3 regions of the Brevibacillus ginsengisoli genome follow, and region 3 is predicted to be linked to each of the others. Evidence: riboswitches for the same ligand, from Rfam matches in the RefSeq annotation. Region 3 holds a riboswitch; each other region holds the start of a gene.
What was found. A riboswitch is a leader RNA that binds a small molecule or an ion and turns the genes downstream of it on or off. The one in region 3 is predicted to bind cobalamin.
Positions count from the first base shown of each region.

Region 1: linked by a shared signal. The riboswitch ahead of nrdI (class Ib ribonucleoside-diphosphate reductase assembly flavoprotein NrdI) and the one ahead of cobO (cob(I)yrinic acid a,c-diamide adenosyltransferase) in region 3 are both predicted to bind cobalamin.
Region 2: linked by a shared signal. The riboswitch ahead of ACQCN2_RS07705 (energy-coupling factor ABC transporter permease) and the one ahead of cobO (cob(I)yrinic acid a,c-diamide adenosyltransferase) in region 3 are both predicted to bind cobalamin.

Region 1 covers NZ_JBNJQR010000001.1:611,793-615,957, reverse strand. Annotated here, with positions in the region: gene nrdE (class 1b ribonucleoside-diphosphate reductase subunit alpha) at 1-1,821, opposite strand, end outside; gene nrdI (class Ib ribonucleoside-diphosphate reductase assembly flavoprotein NrdI) at 1,808-2,167, opposite strand; cobalamin riboswitch at 2,326-2,530, opposite strand; gene mscL (large conductance mechanosensitive channel protein MscL) at 2,691-3,137, opposite strand; gene ACQCN2_RS02995 (amino acid permease) at 3,292-4,165, opposite strand, start outside.
Region 2 covers NZ_JBNJQR010000003.1:119,274-123,438, reverse strand. Annotated here, with positions in the region: gene ACQCN2_RS07715 (sirohydrochlorin chelatase) at 1-89, opposite strand, end outside; partial or broken gene cobJ (precorrin-3B C(17)-methyltransferase) at 113-1,030, opposite strand; cobalamin riboswitch at 1,184-1,363, opposite strand; cobalamin riboswitch at 1,608-1,791, shown strand; gene ACQCN2_RS07705 (energy-coupling factor ABC transporter permease) at 1,923-2,696, shown strand; gene ACQCN2_RS07700 (energy-coupling factor ABC transporter substrate-binding protein) at 2,689-3,000, shown strand; gene cbiQ (cobalt ECF transporter T component CbiQ) at 2,984-3,754, shown strand; gene ACQCN2_RS07690 (energy-coupling factor ABC transporter ATP-binding protein) at 3,766-4,165, shown strand, end outside.
Region 3 covers NZ_JBNJQR010000002.1:553,285-557,449, forward strand. Annotated here, with positions in the region: gene ACQCN2_RS06165 (HoxN/HupN/NixA family nickel/cobalt transporter) at 1-61, opposite strand, end outside; cobalamin riboswitch at 201-414, opposite strand; gene ACQCN2_RS06170 (histidine phosphatase family protein) at 409-1,059, opposite strand; gene ACQCN2_RS06175 (adenosylcobinamide amidohydrolase) at 1,056-1,793, opposite strand; gene cobO (cob(I)yrinic acid a,c-diamide adenosyltransferase) at 1,835-2,377, opposite strand; cobalamin riboswitch at 2,517-2,717, opposite strand; gene ACQCN2_RS06185 (HAD family hydrolase) at 2,825-3,409, opposite strand; gene ACQCN2_RS06190 (C40 family peptidase) at 3,560-4,099, opposite strand.

The DNA.
Region 1 (4,165 bases), on a different contig from region 3:
GTAATACGTCGTAGAATTGGCGTACGTTCTCGTTTCGATCTGCTCGACAATTGGCATGACGCTGGATGTGGAGTTCTGGATGTACGAGATACTCTGCGTTGGAGCAATCGCCAGACGGTACGCATGATAGAGTCCGTGCTGTTGCACGTCGTTTTGAAGCGTAGCCCAATCCTCAGGTGATGGTATGTCAATTCCCTCAAACAACATCTTCACTTTTTCTGTTTGTGGTCTGTAGTCATTGGTTACGTATTTGGTAAAATACGTCCCTTTGGCATATTCGGAACGATCAAAATCAGTAAAAGTTTCCTTACGATCAGCCGCAATCCGCATGCTCTTCTCGATTGAATAGTAGTTCATCATCATAAAGAAGGTTCTCGCAAAATCCTTGGCTTCTTCACTTTCATACGCGATCCGATTTTTCGCCAGATAGCCGTTGAGGTTCATCGCGCCAAGTCCGACCGAATGCAATTCCTTGTTGGCCTTTCTCACACCGGGAGCATTCTCGATGGTTGTCATGTCGCTTACAGAAGTTAACGCTTCAATACCTTCATGAACAGACTCCTTGATCTTCTTCTGCTCCATCACATTGGTAATGTTAAGGGAGGCCAGATTGCAGCTGATATCTCGGCGGATGACATCCTCTTCGCCATAGTTATTGATGGTTGACGTCTCTTGCAGCTGAAAGATTTCGGTGCAAAGATTGGACATTTTGATAGAGCCAATCTCTTTTAACGCATGGGCTTCGTTGGCATTGGTCTTGTTCATGATGTAAGGATAGCCAGACTCCAATTGAACCATGGCAATCTTGGTCATGATGTCACGCGCGTTCCCTGCGGCTTTCTTCTTCACTCGGTCATTGGCCAGCAGTTCGTCATACATCTGATCCAAATCTATATCATCGAGATGAACGCCATATTCACGGAACACCGTGTATGGGGCAAACAGATGAATCGTCTTGTTCTCACGCGCCAGCTCATAGAACTTGTTGGGAACGATCAGACCAATGGACAAGGTTTTGATCCGGATTTTCTCATCGGCGTTAATCTTCTTGCAATCCAGGAACTCGTGAAGATCCCAGCCAAAAATATTGTAATACGCTGCTCCCGAGCCCTTCCGTTGTCCCATCTGGTCCGCGTAGGAGAAGGCATCCTCTAAGAGCTTCATTACAGGCATGATCCCCTTGGCTGCTCCTTCCACACCCTTGATCGGTTCTCCACGTCCACGCAGCTTGGAGAGATTCACCGCGACACCTCCCCCGATTTTGGAGAGCTGCATGCAGGTACTAATAATGTAATTGATCGAGTTGAGAGAGTCGTCCATTTCAAGCAGGAAACAGGAGACCATCTCACCTCGGCGGGACTTCCCGGCATTCAAGAAGGTTGGGGTAGCGGGTTGGAGTCTTTGTTCCATCATCGAGATCGTGAGGCGTTTGGCTTTCTCAAAATCTCCCTCACCCAGTGTCAGCGCAACGATGGCTACACGATCTTGGTAGTGTTCCAAGTAGGTCAATTTATCATCTGATTTGAGGGCATAGTCGGTATAGAATTTGGACGCTGCCATGTACGAAGCAAACTCGAACGGAACGGAGTAAGCTTGTCCGTAGATTTCGTTCACCTGTTCGGCTGTGTAATTCTCATATACGTTCTCGTAAAAGTGATTCTCTATCATATACGCCATTCGCTCTTCCACACTAGCGAAGGTCATCGTTTTACGCTCTACTTCCTCCATAAACACACGGACGGCTTCCTTGTCTTTCTCCAGTTGAAAAAAACCGTCGCTTCCTCGCTGCATCAGTTGGTTGTTTAATTCAATGTGACGCAATGGCTTGCACCTCTTTCACAAAATACTCCACATCTTGGTTCGTTCCAGACAATTCAAACTTGGAGATAACTGGTATGTGGTACTGATTGGCTATGGTTTCCGCGCTTTTCGCGAAATTATCTCCCCAGTTCCGATTCCCGCTGGCAGAGACTCCTCGAAGCATTCTCGCATTCCGCTTTAAAAAACGTTGCGAACTGTCTGGCACCTGTCCGAAACCCGTCGTGTAGGTAACGAGGATGAAGGGCTCGTCCACTATCAGTTCTGAATTGATTGGTACACTTCTCATATTCAGTTTGGACATGAACCGTTTTACATTTCCGGTTTTGGAATCATACGCGATTAGCATGTGCGCCAAGCCTCCCTTAGCCATCCATTCTCTCTATTAAAAACAAAAAGCCCATTCGACGATCAACAGAAGGTCGAATGCGCGATAGCATACAGCTCGAAGACTATCTCATCCAAGTGAGTAAGCCGCACAAACACTTTCCTATCTCCCGTAGGTAACTTTGTGTCAACAAACAGGCAGGTCTCCTGGCTCAAGGGTTAAAACTCCACTCCGCTCCGCCTTCCCAATCCTTTAGATCAGTGGCATACTGGCTCGGAACATCCCTTTTACAGTGGCGGGACCGCGCCGGATTTGCACCGTGCTTCCCTATTAAGTCTACTCCAATGCTATTTAGAGTCAGACACCCATTCGTTCAATATGTAGTTAACATTTCAAACTTTACATCAATATATGGTATGAGTCAAGATGTCAAAAGCAAACAAAAAGGCCGTTGAGCTGAAAAAGCTTGCTTAGGACAGCCTTCATCTCAACAACCTTATTCAATTCCTATCCCTACACTTGCTGTTACGCTTGGCTATGTGTCCTAACCTTGCACAGATTCTACGAGCTGGGAGGTACAGTGACCACAACGAGTCGCCTTCAGTGGAATGCTGGAGAAGCAGTAAGGGCAATCTTTTGTTGTTGCCGGTTTGCTTTCTTCTTTTCTTTTAAAACGATTGATCTGTTTGATGAACAGAAAGATCGCAAACGAGACAATCAGAAAATCAAGGACTGTATTGAGAAACACGCCATAGTTTAGAGTAGCTGCTCCTGCTTTTTTCGCTTCTGCGAGAGTCGTATAGCTACCTCCTGATAAAGTAATAAACAGATTGGTGAAATCTACACGTCCCAAAAGCAGCCCAATTAATGGCATGATCATATCATTTACCAGCGAAGATACGATCTTTCCAAAAGCTCCACCTATCACAACACCGACCGCTAGATCAATCACATTCCCTTTTATCGCGAACTCTTTAAATTCTTTAAACATGGCAGAATCACCTCTATGTTGAAATTGTCAGTACGAAAAAAAGTTCCGTTTCGTTCTCTTCTTTCGAATTATAGAGACAATTGCCGTTATAATCAAGAATTGCAACTTCTTTGCCTGTTTCCATAATCTTGTCATTTCGCAAAAAAACGGTTATTTAGGCTCGCTTGTTGCGTCTTCGGAAGTAATTCAAACTGATGATCGTGTACAACCCCAACGTGGCAACCGTACCCCAGATTGGTGTGGTATACACCACTCCGATAAATATAGATACAATCGATAAAATGGCGACCCAGGTGGTATACGGGAAGCATTTGACGTAGTATCCGGTTAATTGTGTATTGTGTTTGCGGCTATTCAAATGAGCCAAACAGATGAAGAACCAAATGATGAGTATCGTATACCCAAGTGAAGCCATGAGATATTCGAATGTATCGCTTCCCGCAAAGAACGAGATCAAAACGCCAATGTAGATAGCAATCGTACTGGCCAAAATCGAGTTCACCGGTACGTGTCTTCTGGAGAGTGTAGCGAATCCGCGCCAAGCTCGTCCATCAAGCGCTTGTGTGTAGAGCATGCGTGAAGCGGCGTACATTCCTGTATTCATTGCAGACAACACAGCAGTCAGCATAACCGCGTTCATGAAATGGCCCACAAATGGAATCCCCATCAACTCAAAAACCGTTACGAACGGACTTTCTTTCGCCGCATTGACCTCATTCCACGGGATCAAACTGACGATCACTAAAAATGGAAGCACATAAAATGATAAGATCCGGACAAACGTGCCACGAACCGCCTTCGGAATAACCTTCTCGGGATTTTGTGCTTCCGCCAACGTGACGCCAATCATCTCGGTTCCACCATAGGAAAAGACCACCACTAGCATTGCTTGGACTATTCCGAAAATTCCATTCGGCAAAAATCCGCCATGGGCCGTCAAGTTCGTAAATCCAATCGCGGGATGACCTCCCATTGGAACTAGCAACACAACCAATCCAAACAGGATGAACAACAGAATAACCGCAATC
Region 2 (4,165 bases), on a different contig from region 3:
GATGGCTTCAGATACTCGATAAACTGTAGAACCCGCTCATTTCCTTCCGGGTCTCGGCTACCATGGGCAACCATTAACAGCGCTTTCACTCTTATTCCTCCCCGTCAAGCTTTCTCTTCGTTTGATAATCCTCCGCTTTTTGCAAGGCTTCGAGCGCGATAGTATAGGTCGGGTCGCTAGCATTACCCGCTTTCCCTTGGTGAAGGGCCCATGGCTCGTTTTCATGCCGCAATCGTTCATGTTTTTTTAATCGTTGTTCGCTTTCCACAAGCGAGTATTTATTTTGATAGCCTCTTGGCGTGATCAGTTTATTCGCGCTCACAAAGGTGGAAGAATTACCGATAATCACAGTGGTTAACATCCCAATCTCATGGTTGAGCATATCGCCCAGGGTGGTTATCGTGATGTCCTGCTGCTCCCGATAGGCGTTTTTCACCAGGCCAACCGGCGTGTCCGGCGATTTGGTACGCAGCAGAATTTTCTGCGCCTCTTCAATCTGTGCGGTTCTGCGTCCACTTTTCGGATTGTACAGGGCAATCACAAAATCAGCATATGCCGCCGCTTCCAACCGTCTGGAGATCACTTCCCAGGGTGTCAGGTGATCACTTAAACTGATCGTGCAAGCGTCGTGCATCAATGGTGCTCCCAAGAGCGACGCACTTGATTGGATGGCAGAAACACCGGGAATGATCTCCACTTGCACGTCTTCATCCTCATCCCCTGACCAACCCTGTTCGATCAATATCTCGTAAGTAAGTCCGGCCATTCCGTATACACCGGCATCACCACTGGAGATAACCGCTACTTTTTTTCCGAGTCGGGCAAGCCTGACTGCCTCCTGCACCCTCGTGACCTCTTCGGACATGCCATTGCTGACCACTTCCTGGGTAGTAATCAGCTCCTCGATCAGCGCGACGTAGGTTTTATAGCCAATGATGCAGTCGCTTTCCTGTATCGCTTCCCTCGCCCTTTCCGTCAAATGCTTAATGCTTCCCGGTCCACATCCAATTACGAGCAACTTGCCGCCCATCAACAACGCCACCCTCCAATAATTTTTCGCCTCTTGACATTTACTGGTAACGAATAAAAAAATCCCTAGCCTTCAAAGGGGCTAAGGATTTGTTCGAGCATAGGAAATCCAAATAAATTGGATGGTATACTACCCATTCTTCCCTCCGAAGAACTAGATAAGAAGTTAAAAGCAGGTTTCCTGGCTCATGCTTCACCCTACTCTCGTCCCTTCCCGGTTTCCCAGTGGGTCAGTACGATTTCGTCAGCAATTACAGTAGCGGGGGCTGCATCGGCTTTTAACCGATTTCCCTTTTAACTCAGCGACCTGAGCACTTTCAACAATTCTCATATTCACTTTTTCCATTCATTTTCCAGGCAATCTCTTGCCGTTGCTCTCAGTTAACCTCAGAAATCCCTGAGAAACAAGTGGACAAATATTGAATTTCTTTACTTGTATCAAAAATGTTGATCCATAAAACATTTTAACTATCGAATATTGAAACTTTTGTGAATCGCACCAATCACCTAATAATATTCACACTTTATGCAATGGACATACCCCTCGGCAAGGGCTATACTGAGGGCGCAAAGAAAAATTACATAGAGCGTAAACAGGTGTTGATGTAGACATCAACATAATAGGGAAGCCGGTTTAATTCCGGCACGGTTCCCGCCACTGTAAATAGAGAGCTCCCTGCATATGTCACTGTCAATGGAGATGGGAAGACGCAGGGAACGATGACTATGAGTCAGGATACCTGCCTGTTTATCCAGCACCAAACCTACGGGATTATAGGTTGTGTCATTGTGCTTTAAGTCCAATTGGCTTTTAACGCTAGGCATTCTAACCCCCCAACGGTTTAGAATGCCTTTTTGCTTATGGAAATCAATCTTTTTAGGAGCTGAACGCGATGAAACGCAAATGGCAAGAATCACTTACAGCTTTGACAGTTTTCGCGCTAACCGGATACTTCTGGATCAATTCTTATGAAACCGCCTATGCCATGCATATATCCGAAGGGTTTTTGCCGCTCAAGTGGGTGATCGTGTGGTGGGCTGTGTATATTCCGTTTCTCATTTTAGGTGTTAGGGCCGTCCGCAAGCGTGTCGAAGAAGCACCGGAAACCAAAATGCTGCTGGGTCTCTCTGCCGCATTTACCTTTGTTCTGTCAGCGCTGAAGCTTCCCTCCGTTACCGGAAGCAGCTCTCATGCTACCGGAACCGGACTGGGTACAGCCTTGTTTGGACCTTTAACCATGAGCCTTGTCGGATTTATCGTCCTTTTATTTCAGGCCTTGCTTCTCGCCCATGGCGGTCTCACTACGCTTGGGGCCAATGCTTTTTCTATGGCTGTTGCCGGACCGATGATCGCTTATGCCATCCTTTGCCTAGCCAAAAAACTTGGAATCTCCTATCGTGTCTCGATCTTTCTGGCTGCTTTTCTCGGAAATATCACCACCTATCTGGTTACCTCGTTTCAATTGGCCCTTGCCTTTCCGGCTGAAACGGGTGGTGTTCTGGCTTCTTTCGCCAAGTTTGCTGGCATTTTCATGATCACCCAGGTGCCGCTTGCCGCCAGTGAAGGCTTGCTCACCGTGGTGGTCATTAACCTTCTATTGAAATACAACCTGCAGGAATTATCGCTCTTGAAATTACCGATCGGAGTGAAAACCAAACATGAATAAGAACTGGATTCTACTCGTTGCCGTTGTCTGTCTGATCGTCATACCGTTCATGTTTCAATCGCATTCAGAATTCTCGGGAACGGATGGACAAGCCACAGAAGTCATTCAGTCCCTGGCGCCTGGTTACCAACCATGGGTCAAGAATATTTGGACGCCTCCAGGCAGTGAAGTGGAAAGTCTGCTGTTCGCTCTGCAAGCAGCGATTGGTGCTGGAGCCCTAGGCTATTTTATCGGAGTGTCCAGAACCAAAAAGCTCTTAAAGATGGACGCCGAGGAGCACAAGAAATATGTTTCTAATCGATAAATATTCCTATACCAATCGGCTGCGGTCGATTCATCCGCTGGAGAAAGCTCTGCTCTCCCTGTCGATGCTCATCATTTCCATGTTCGCCCGGGAAGCTTCCATTAGTATTATGGTTTTTCTGATCGCAAGCATTATCATCCTGTTGGCTAAAATCCCCTGGAGGTTTTATCTGAAACTCTTATGTCTGCCGCTGGCTTTCATCCTGACGGGTCTTGTCACCGTCATTTTTCAGGTAACTACCCAAGCTTCACCTGTGGACGGGGCGATTGGAAGCTGGCAGTTTGCAGGTCTTACGATTTATACGCTCCCCGCAAGTCTGAAAGCGGCATACCAGCTTTTTTTCGTGGCTACAAGCAGTGTCAGCTGTCTGTTCCTGCTCATCTTAACCACACCCTTGGCTGACATTCTTTATCTTTTGAAGAGACTGCATGTATCACCTGTGCTTCTGGAAATTATCGCTTTTTCTTATCGCTTTGTGTTTATTCTGTTCGACACATCACGGATTATTTATCAATCGCAAGCTTCCCGACTTGGCTATTCGACTTTTCGTCAGGGAATCCATTCCTTGGGAGGATTAAGCTTTTCACTCTTTATGAAAAGTATGCAAAAAGCGACAAAAATGCATGAAGCCATCGAGTCACGCGGGGGATACGGCGATTTTACGGCTGGGGAGATCGGCTATGTTTTCTCCGTCAGAAACTGGTTCATGATTTTTGGATTATTGTTTCTCTTAATCTTTCTATATGTAAGGTAAGGAGGATTCCCATGATGGATCCGATTATTTCCACACAAAATATCACCTATTACTATGGGGATCATACCAACGCCTTGAAGGGAGTTACCCTCTCGCTCGCCAAAGGAAGGAAGATTGCTGTTCTTGGCAACAACGGCGCGGGTAAATCCACCTTATTCATGCATCTTAACGGCATTCTCAAGCCAACATCTGGCACTGTATACTTCAAGGGGAAACCCGTCGAATACTCGAAAAAAAGCTTGCAACAGTTGAGAAAAAGCATTGGTCTGGTCTTTCAAAATCCGGATGAACAATTATTTTCTCCCACCGTCTATGATGATGTCGCCTATGGTCCCAAAAATCTGGGTCTCTCCCAGGAAACTGTCGCAGAAGCTGTTCACTGGGCTTTGGAACAAACCGGCACACTGGCAA
Region 3 (4,165 bases):
TCCCATGACGAAATCCCATTAACACGGCATAAATCGTTACTGAAAGTACATCAATAAACATGAGAGTCCTCCTCGAAAGAAATAAAAAAAGGGCAATTCCAACCGATTCAGTGTGGTTAGAATTGCCCCAAACTTCCCGTCTAAGCGTATGGAAGAATTGCGCAAACGTTCTAACACCCCCCTATATCCTCGTAGGTTGTCATGTGTTATGGACGTAGGCAGGTCTCCTGGCTTATGGGATCCATCAGAACACCTTCCCAGGGATTTACCCCAGTGGCTCTATCGTTCCAATATTGCTTGCGTCATCAGCAAGCTCCCATCACAGTGGCGGGACCGCGCCGGATTTGCACCGGACTTCCCTTTTAAGCTGTGGAATCATTCGATTCTTTCAGCACCTAATTCCGTGTTTTATGAAGTTGTCAAAAGTTGAATCTCTCGTTTATTTATCCATAACTCGACGAATCCGGCATTATGTAGAATTCCTGCATCCTGGCCGAACATTCTCGACAGACGCTTGATGATGCTGCCATGGGTTACGATCAGAATGTGTCCATCCAGATTCGTTTGATTGGATGTCTCTAGAATCCGTTGCAGTCCTCTGGTAATGCGAAGACTGATTTCATCGATGGATTCGAATGGAGGGCGGCTAAGCTCGCTCCTTTGTTGGATGTTCGTTTGTTGACGCTCAATCTGAAAGCTATGAAGGATTTCTTCGAAGTCGTCGATCTGGTACAGCTGTTGAATCTCGTGGACTGTCATTCCTTCCAAGCTCCCAAATGACCGCTCTCGCCAATCAGCACCCTCGATCAACGGGACGTGCAAAAGCTCCTGGCAAATCAAGGCTGATTCCTTTGCCCTCCTCAGCGGACTCGTAATAATTTGCGAGATGGAATAGGGAGCTGCATCAATGAATTTTTGTGCCGTTTCCCTTACCTGGACTCTTCCCAGATCATTCAGAGGGATATCCTGCGTTCCTTGTACTCGCTTCTCTTTGTTCCAATCGGTCTCTCCGTGCCTCATGAGGATTACGCGAATCATCTGGTCATCTCGTCTGTTCACCAGCCATCCATCCTTTGTTCATACATTCCCTCATTTTGAGTTGATACGGCTTCATAAACGGATTGATAAACGAGCCGACCAATCGCATTGCCTAGTGTTGTCGCGGTTCCCGCAAAAGCGTGCTGCCCTGAATAGAGTTCACTTTGACTAGCCGCCAAGACGATCGCATCACTGGTTGTCCCTGTAGCAATCCCTCCATAGCGGTCCGCAATCTGCAACTCTTGTAAAGCCGCGCATTTGGCTTCCGTTGCCGTCATCAATCCATTCAGCATGGCGGAGGGTGTCAAGTTCCCGTCAATCATCACAAAAATATTAATCGTTCCCATCTGATAAGCCGGAAATGTTGGTCTCATTTGACCTGCGCGAGCACTGTTCCCTGTTCCCGCTGTCGCACAAGTCAAGATGCGAAACTGATCCCCTATTTCAGCAAAAAATGCTGCATGTGTCAGCTTCGCCGCAGTTAACAAGCCAACCGAGCTCTCCACTGGATAGCCCCACTTGATGATTTGGCGGCTCATCATTTCTTCAGGAGCTTCACAGTGATAATCCAGTGGAACACTGCCATTGATGAAGTGGGTAGCGTACTCTGTTCCTCCACGCCAGAGAGCGCTGCTTACCGTGAGAAGCGGCTGTTTACTGTAAAGCAACAGATGATCGCCCTTGTAACTGCAAACAAGCTCTGGCCAAATCTCTTGCTGAAAGGATGTTTGTAAGTCTCGAAAAGGCTGCGTCATGCTTCACATCCCCCTTCCTGCCTAAAAGCACGCTGGGCTCATCAGAATTCAATCCCCCGAACGGCAGGAATGCCTTCATCGTAATAATGCTTAATTGGTTTCATCTCCGTTACCAGATCCGCTAACTCAATCACTGCTGGATGTGCGCTGCGACCTGTTATCACCAGATGCAGATTTTTGGGGCGTGTGCGAATCATCTCCACCACATCGTCAAGCGGAAGCACGTCACTTATCGGAAATCGTTCAATAGCCAGCGCGTTATTCAACTCGTCCAGAATGATCACGTCGTATTCACCGCTGGACACCTTTTCACGCGTAAGCTTCCACGCTTGTTGGAGCGCATCCCGATGCTCCTGCGGTGTTTTTGTCCAGGTAAACCCTACGCCAGTCTGGATCATTTCAACACCGAGTCGTTCCAGAGTGTTTTTCTCACCATAGGATCGTTCCGGCGATTTAATGAACTGGATCATTAACACCCGCAGCCCTTGCCCAACCGCCCGCAAGACCAATCCCAAGGAAGCTGTGGTTTTTCCTTTTCCATCACCCGTATACACAAGGCACAAGCCCGGTTGGTTGCGTACCATCGTCTCACTCCTTTTCTTAAACGAGTCCTCTTGAAAATTTCATCGAATAAAAAAACGCTTTGTCCCCCAGTCGGAAACAAAGCGTTAGCAGTACAATTGTTCGGTTACCGCTGACCCTTTCCTTTGACCCGAAGGAAATCTAGTCGTTAACAAACAGGCAGGTCTCCTGGCTCAAGGATCTTTGTTTGACTTCTCCTTCCCGTCAAGAACTGACAGTGGATGGCAGAATGCAGTGAAGACAAACTCCCCTTATACAGTGGCGGGACCGCGTTGGTTTTGCACCAATCTTCCCTTTTAACCTCACCCTTTAGAAGTGAGGACCCGATTGCGTTGGATATAGAGTTGTGGTGTAATAAACCTTGTCTTAATAATAACAGAGAATGGTAAGGATTCAAGCAGAATTGATCATTTAGTCATTTTGGACCAGATTTATCTTTTCACACGTTGCTATTGTTCCTTAAGCATCCTCGTTACGTCTTCGATCCACTTCCCCGCCTCATCAGCCATCAGAGTTTTCCACCCGAGCTGAGCGGCTTGCCGCAAATTCATCTTCTGATCATCAACGAATAAGACGAAATGACGACCATTTAGTCGTTTTTGTGCTTGCGCATAGATAGCAGAATGCGGCTTGAAGTATCCAACCTCACTGGATACCGTGAAACTTTTCACATACTTTGCTATTGGCTTTAATGCTGGAGTAATCCATTCGATCCGGTGGTTGCTTAGAATGTGAATGTCTGATCGTTCACTCCAGTCTGGCAGACGTTCCATGGCTGGTAAAGGTTTCAGCTGTTTGTGCAATAAAGAGCGCGCGTGTTCACGATCAATGGAAGGAAAATGGCGGCAAAGCCAAATCCAGAATTCCTTTTCCGTGACGCTGCCCGACCATAATGCCTTACTCATCTCTTGCTTGTATCTTGATCGTAGTTGCTCATATGGAACATTGGCATGTATCGCAAGCTCCTCCCAGAATGGAGAAAGATTGGTAAGCAGTACCCCGCCAACATCGAGGATTAATTGTGGTCGATCCATCGATTCGTCTCCTCCTCTATGTGAATCCACTTCTTATACTTATCGCTGCTTCAACTCGATTACCCTATCATACTACCACACTTCTTGACCTTGGCGTCCAAACCAAAAACGAGTGATCGTCTGACCGATCACTCGTCTGTAGCTCATTCTCTATCCATTCAATACGCGTCTAGCAGTCACGAAGTGGTCACTCCACCAGCCGCTACCCATGTTGCTAAATCTTACTCCACCCTTCCCAAAAGTATGGAGAACGACATTATTTCCGGCATAGATTCCAACATGTCCAATACGTTTAATCGAGTTAGCTGGATACTTCATCGTAGCTGGGGTAGAGAAGAACACAAGGTCCCCTACTTGCAAATTATCGCGTGAAACATAGGTGCCTTTTGCCGCTTGAGAGCGAGCGCCACCTTTTCCAATATTAACTCCTGCTCCTTCTAAGAAGGCCCAATACGTAAACTCAGAACAGTCCATTGTACTCTTATCCGCACGTGATGAAGCATATTGGTACGGGGTTCCGAGATATTTTTCTCCGGCTTGGATGACTTGTGCGCCTACACCGCTGGTTGATTGAATAGGAGCAGTAGCCGCGGAGCTAGTTGTTGCCGCATAAGCTTGACCACCTATTAATAATGTTGAACACATGATAGCCGCCATAGCGGACTTTACCTTCCACAAGTTCTTGTTCATATTCTTTCATCTCCTCGCTGTGTAGTTCGGTTGTTTGTTCCTCACAAGCAACATGATAGAGATGAA